Regions from separate parts of the Streptomyces sp. NPDC001549 genome, predicted to be linked through region 1. Evidence: predicted binding sites of a transcription regulator. Region 1 holds the regulator's gene; each other region holds the start of a gene.
What was found. Region 1 encodes HrcA, which represses chaperone genes, less so after heat shock. Its sites were predicted from a motif close to TTNGCACTCNGNNNNNCNGAGTGCNAA; they were not measured.

Region 1 (2,200 bases):
TTGACCGTGAGGCTGCGGCGGGAGCGGACCCGGCCGTCGCCCGCGCACTCGTGGCACGGGGTCGGGACCACGGTGCCGAAGCCCTGGCACTGCGGGCAGGGGCGCGAGGTCATGACCTGGCCCAGGAAGGACCGGGTGACCTGCGAGACCTCACCGCGGCCGCGGCACATGTCACACGTCTGCGCCGAGGTGCCGGGAGCGGCGCCCTCGCCGGAGCAGGTGTTGCAGACGACGGCCGTGTCGACCTGGATGTCCTTGGTGGTCCCGAAGGCCGCCTCGTCCAGCTCCAGGTCCAGGCGGATCATGGCGTCCTGGCCGCGGCGGGTCCGCGAGCGCGGGCCGCGCTGCGAGGCCTGGCCGAAGAAGGCGTCCATGATGTCGGAGAAGTTGCCGAAGCCACCCGCTCCGAAGCCGCCCGCTCCGCCGCCACCGCCCGAGGAGGACAGCGGGTCGCCGCCGAGGTCGTAGACCTGCTTCTTCTGCGGGTCCGACAGCACCTCGTAGGCCGCGTTGATCTCCTTGAAGCGCTCCTGCGTCTTCGGGTCCGGATTCACATCCGGGTGGAGTTCACGCGCGAGGCGCCGGAAGGCCTTCTTGATCTCGTCCTGCGATGCGTCGCGGCGCACGCCGAGAACGGCGTAGTAGTCCGTGGCCACTTACGACTCCGCCAGGATCTGTCCGACGTAACGTGCCACTGCGCGTACCGCTCCCATCGTTCCGGGGTAGTCCATGCGGGTCGGTCCGACCACGCCGAGTTTGGCGACTGCTTCGCCGCCCGAACCGTAACCGACCGAGACGACCGACGTGGAGTTCAGTCCCTCGTAGGCGTTCTCGTGCCCGATCCGTACGGCCATTCCCGACTCGTTGGCCTCGCCCAGCAGCTTGAGGAGCACGACCTGCTCCTCGAGTGCTTCGAGCACCGGCCTGATCGTCAGGGGAAAATCGTGTCCGAAGCGGGTGAGATTGGCGGTACCGCCGATCATCAGCCGCTCTTCGGCTTCCTCGACCAGGGTTTCGAGGAGTGTCGCGAGCACGGTGGAGACGGTGCTGCGGTCCTCGGCCTCGAAGGATTCGGGGAGGTCCTGGACGAGCGGGGGCACATCGGTGAAGCGGCGCCCGACGACCCGGCTGTTCAGCCGGGCCCGCAGGTCCGCCAGCGAGGTCTCCCCGAAGGGGCTCGGGCAGTCGACGAGCCGCTGCTCGACCCGCCCGGTGTCCGTGATCAGTACGAGCATCAGGCGCGCGGGAGCGAGCGAGAGCAGCTCCACGTGCCGGACGGTCGAACGGGTCAGGCTCGGGTACTGGACGACGGCGACCTGCCGGGTGAGCTGCGCGAGCAGCCGCACCGTGCGGCCGACCACGTCGTCGAGGTCGACGGCGCCGTCGAGGAAGTTCTGGATGGCCCGGCGCTCGGGCGACGACAGCGGTTTGACCCCCGCCAGCTTGTCGACGAAGAGCCGGTAGCCCTTGTCGGTGGGGATCCGGCCGGCGCTGGTGTGGGGCTGGGCGATGTAGCCCTCTTCCTCCAGCACGGCCATGTCGTTGCGCACGGTGGCGGGCGAGACGCCGAGCCGGTGCCGCTCCGTGAGCGCCTTGGAGCCGACCGGCTCCTCCGTCCCGACGTAGTCCTGGACGATGGCGCGCAGCACTTCGAGTCTGCGTTCGCTGAGCATCGCGCACACCTCCAGCTGTGGTCCGTTGCCGTTTTCTGCCGTGTTCGTTGGCACTCTGATCGTTCGAGTGCCAGAGAGCCCCCGCTCAGTGTACGGCCGGGCGGTAAGCCCCTGGCAAGGGAGGCCCGCCAGGGTAGCGTCGCCGTATGGACGTGCGTTGGGAAGAGTCCGGCTGGGAACGGCTGACGGGACGGGCCGGCCGGCGGCGGCTGCCGGTGTGGGACTGCACCGTGGGGCTGGTGGTGGGCGAGGATTCGGTCCTTCTGATCGACCCCGGTTCGTGTGTACGGGAGGGCGCGCAGGTACGCGCCGAGGCGGAGCGGATCACGGGCCGGCGCGTGACCCATATCGCATTCACGCACGGTCATTTCGATCACGTCCTGGGCGGGGCGGCCTTCGCCGGGGCCGAGACGTTCGGGGCGGTCGGGCTGGCCGCACTGCTGTCGACGGGACGCGAGGAGCTGCGCGGGGACGCCGTACGGCACGGGCTCGCGGCGGCGGAGGCGGCGGAGGCGGCGGACCTGCTG
Region 2 (2,200 bases), on a different contig from region 1:
GCCTTGACGGCCACCGCGTTGAAGGTGCCGCGGATCTTGTTGACGACGAGGGTGGAGAGCGCCTCGCCCTCGACGTCCTCGGCGATGATCAGCAGCGGCTTCGAGGCGCCGGCCTGGATGACCTTCTCCAGCAGCGGCAGGAGGTCCTGGATCGAGGAGATCTTGCCCTGGTTGATCAGGATGTACGGGTCGTCGAGGACGGCCTCCATACGCTCCTGGTCGGAGACCATGTACGGCGAGAGGTAGCCCTTGTCGAAGGCCATGCCCTCGGTGAACTCCAGCTCCAGGCCGAAGGTGTTGGACTCCTCGACGGTGATGACACCGTCCTTGCCGACCTTGTCCATCGCCTCGGCGATGAGCTCGCCGACCTGCTGGTCCTGCGCGGAGAGCGCGGCCACGGCGGCGATGTCGGACTTGTCCTCGATCGGGCGGGCGGTCGCGAGGAGCTCCTCGGACACGGCCTTGACCGCGGCGTCGATGCCCTTCTTCAGGGCGGCCGGGGAAGCACCCGCGGCGACGTTGCGCAGACCCTCGCGGACCAGCGCCTGGGCCAGCACGGTGGCGGTGGTGGTGCCGTCACCCGCGATGTCGTTGGTCTTGGTCGCCACCTCCTTCACGAGCTGCGCGCCCAGGTTCTCGTACGGGTCGTCCAGCTCGACCTCGCGAGCGATGGTGACACCGTCGTTGGTGATGGTGGGGGCGCCGAACTTCTTGTCGATGACGACGTTGCGGCCCTTGGGGCCGATCGTCACCTTGACCGTGTCGGCAAGCTTGTTGACGCCGCGCTCGAGGGCGCGACGGGCGTCCTCGTCGAACTTCAGGATCTTCGCCATGGGAGCGGTTCAGCCCTCTCGAAAACTCGGGTTTAACGAGCTGCGCCCCTCGCCGCCCGGCAATCAGCGGGGTGACCAGGGGCGCAGCTCAAAGCAGTACTGATGAAGAGAATTACTTCTCGACGATCGCGAGCACGTCGCGAGCCGAGAGGACGAGGTACTCCTCGCCGCTGTACTTCACTTCGGTGCCGCCGTACTTGCTGTAGAGCACGATGTCGCCGACGGTGACGTCCAGCGGGAGACGCTGGCCGTCCTCGAAGCGGCCCGGGCCCACCGCGAGGACGACGCCCTCCTGGGGCTTCTCCTTCGCGGTGTCCGGGATGACCAGGCCGGAAGCCGTGGTCTGCTCGGCGTCCAGCGGCTGGACCACAATGCGGTCCTCAAGCGGCTTGATGGCAACCTTGGAGCTGGTGGTCGTCACGATCCGACCTCCCCCTTCGGAGATCCGGGGTTAACTGTCTGAGGTGGCGACCAGGTCGATCCGTCGTCGCGGGTGCCGGATCTGCCTGTCGCTGTGTTGGCACTCACCAGGGGCGAGTGCCAGGTGCGAGACTATTCCGGCGATTAGCACTCGGTCAAGCGGAGTGCCAATTCCCGACCGCCGGGCGTTGCGCGAAGGGGAACCGGAACGTCGCCCACCGGGCCGCACAGGCGTCGGGGACCACCCCTCTCCACCGCCTGGCCAGGACAAACGCAGAGCGGCGCCGGCGCGACACCGTCCCGATGGCCGCGGGCCTGACGATCAGGATCTTCGCGTTCTCGTCGGCCGGAAGGCGACGTTCACGCGGAGCGGTGGCGGCGGTGGCGGCGCCCGCGGCCGTCGGCGACCGCGGGCCGAAAAACCGCACGCACGTCCGTTCGACCTCACTACTGTCCCCGGTATGACCAGGACGAACTCCGGCGTGCGATGGATCCATGCCGTCCCGATCTCGGTCGGCATCGCCGCCGGGATCTTCATGTACTACGCGGCCGTACCGCGGCTGATCACCCAGCTGACGGGGGTGGAAGGCACGTTCAGCGCGGAGATCTGCACGTGGGGCGACTTCGACGCCGAAGGGGACCGGAGGATGTCGTGCGCGGGGGACTTCACCGCCTCCGACGGATCGTTCGCCCTCTCGGGGATCGGGATCGACGGCATGTTCGACGACCGGCCGAAGGCGCCGGTGGCCGCCCGTGTCAGCGGGCCGTCGGCCGACCATGCCGTGCAGACGGACCTCGGCACCTCGCTCGGGCCGATAGGCGTGGGACTGACCGCCTTCGCGTTCCCCGCCTGGGCGCTGACCGCGGCCACCCGCGACGCCCTCGACCGCCGCAGACGCCAGCGGAACCGCCCTCCGCAGCCTGACGTCGACCCCAACTCGTGGGGC
Region 3 (2,200 bases), on a different contig from region 1:
AGTCCCCTCCGCTGTTTTTGCCCGCCGCATATGAACGGGCCGCGTGAGGGTCGACATTGGGCCAATGTGCAGGTGCGGTATGGGGCTTTGGCGAGATATGTCAGGCCCGAGTTGCCCTGGAGTATGGCAAATTTTCACTCTATTTCAATGTTTCTCGGTGTCCAGAATTCTCATCGGATTGACCTGTTGCAGACAGCATCCGCGCAGATACATTCAGCCTCGGTCGACGCGTTCCGACGCAAGTTCTGACCCGGGATCGTGAAGTGCGTTCCTGCGCAAGGGCCAGTAATAGGGGAGTTAGGCATGGCTCAGGGCACCGTCAAGTGGTTCAACGCGGAGAAGGGCTACGGCTTCATCGCGGTCGACGGTGGTGCGGATGTGTTCGTCCACTACAGCGCCATCCAGATGGACGGGTACCGCACCCTTGAAGAGGGTCAGCGGGTCGAGTTCGAGATCTCGCAGGGCCAGAAGGGTCCGCAGGCGGACATGGTCAAGCTCGCACTCGGCTAGTCCTGGAGCGATCGACCACCGACGCACAGTCTTCATCGAAGACCTGGAACACCACGAGGGGCCCACATCCTGGACACGGGATGGGGGCCCCTCGTGCGTGTGCCCGGGAGTAGCGGGGCGTTGCGCGAAGCCGCTTGCGCCCACCCGTCACCCGACCGCCACCCCTCAACGAGGCTTCTTCGAAGCCGCTTGCACTCTCGGGGGTCGAGTGCTAATCATTGGCGTTAGCACTCTCCACGTGAGAGTGCTACTGAAACGAGGACCGGGTCGGTGAGGCCCGCAGGGTCCGGCGGGAAGGAACCGCCGGGCACGCAGGCCGTCCGTCGCGGGCGCGGGCGCGGTCCTGGGAGCAATCCACCGCTGTCCGGGAGGACCACTTCAGATGGCCAAGATCATTGCGTTCAACGAGGAGGCCCGGCGTGGTCTCGAGCGTGGGATGAACCAGCTCGCCGACGCCGTCAAGGTCACCCTTGGCCCCAAGGGTCGCAACGTCGTCCTTGAGAAGAAGTGGGGCGCCCCCACGATCACCAACGATGGTGTCTCCATCGCCAAGGAGATCGAGCTCGAGGACCCGTACGAGAAGATCGGCGCCGAGCTGGTCAAGGAAGTCGCCAAGAAGACGGACGACGTCGCCGGCGACGGTACGACCACCGCCACCGTCCTGGCCCAGGCGCTCGTCCGCGAGGGCCTGCGCAACGTGGCCGCCGGTGCCAACCCGATGGCCCTCAAGCGTGGTATCGAGAAGGCCGTCGAGGCCGTCTCCGCCGCCCTGCTCGCCCAGGCGAAGGATGTCGAGACCAAGGAGCAGATCGCTTCGACGGCCTCCATCTCCGCCGCCGACACCCAGATCGGCGAGCTCATCGCCGAGGCCATGGACAAGGTCGGCAAGGAAGGCGTCATCACCGTCGAGGAGTCCCAGACCTTCGGTCTGGAGCTGGAGCTCACCGAGGGTATGCGCTTCGACAAGGGCTACATCTCGGCGTACTTCGCCACCGACATGGAGCGCATGGAGTCGTCCCTCGACGACCCGTACATCCTGATCGTCAACTCCAAGATCGGCTCGGTCAAGGACCTGCTGCCGCTCCTGGAGAAGGTCATGCAGTCTGGCAAGCCGCTGCTGATCATCGCCGAGGACGTCGAGGGCGAGGCGCTCTCCACCCTCGTCGTCAACAAGATCCGTGGCACCTTCAAGTCCGTCGCCGTCAAGGCCCCGGGCTTCGGTGACCGCCGCAAGGCCATGCTCGGTGACATCGCCATCCTCACGGGCGGCACGGTCATCTCCGAGGAGGTCGGCCTCAAGCTGGAGAACGCCGGTCTCGACCTGCTCGGCCGCGCCCGCAAGGTCGTCATCACCAAGGACGAGACCACCATCGTCGACGGTGCCGGTGACAGCGACCAGGTCGCCGGTCGCGTGAACCAGATCCGCGCCGAGATCGAGAACTCCGACTCGGACTACGACCGCGAGAAGCTCCAGGAGCGCCTCGCGAAGCTGGCCGGCGGCGTGGCCGTCATCAAGGCCGGTGCCGCGACCGAGGTCGAGCTCAAGGAGCGCAAGCACCGCATCGAGGACGCCGTTCGCAACGCGAAGGCGGCCGTCGAGGAGGGCATCGTCGCCGGTGGTGGCGTGGCGCTGCTGCAGGCTTCCGCGGTCTTCGAGAAGCTGGAGCTGGAGGGTGACGAGGCGACCGGC

Region 2: a site for HrcA is predicted at 1,398-1,424, ahead of groES (co-chaperone GroES). Genes of this name have one in related genera too.
Region 3: a site for HrcA is predicted at 699-725, ahead of groL (chaperonin GroEL). Genes of this name have one in related genera too.

What each region holds. Positions count from the first base shown of each region.
Region 1 covers NZ_JBIAVJ010000002.1:67,261-69,460, forward strand. Annotated here, with positions in the region: gene dnaJ (molecular chaperone DnaJ) at 1-656, opposite strand, end outside; gene hrcA (heat-inducible transcriptional repressor HrcA) at 657-1,673, opposite strand; gene ACFY04_RS03225 (MBL fold metallo-hydrolase) at 1,820-2,200, shown strand, end outside.
Region 2 covers NZ_JBIAVJ010000016.1:57,900-60,099, forward strand. Annotated here, with positions in the region: gene groL (chaperonin GroEL) at 1-833, opposite strand, end outside; gene groES (co-chaperone GroES) at 946-1,254, opposite strand; gene ACFY04_RS24760 (hypothetical protein) at 1,715-2,200, shown strand, end outside.
Region 3 covers NZ_JBIAVJ010000023.1:114,236-116,435, forward strand. Annotated here, with positions in the region: gene ACFY04_RS31440 (cold-shock protein) at 304-510, shown strand; gene groL (chaperonin GroEL) at 893-2,200, shown strand, end outside.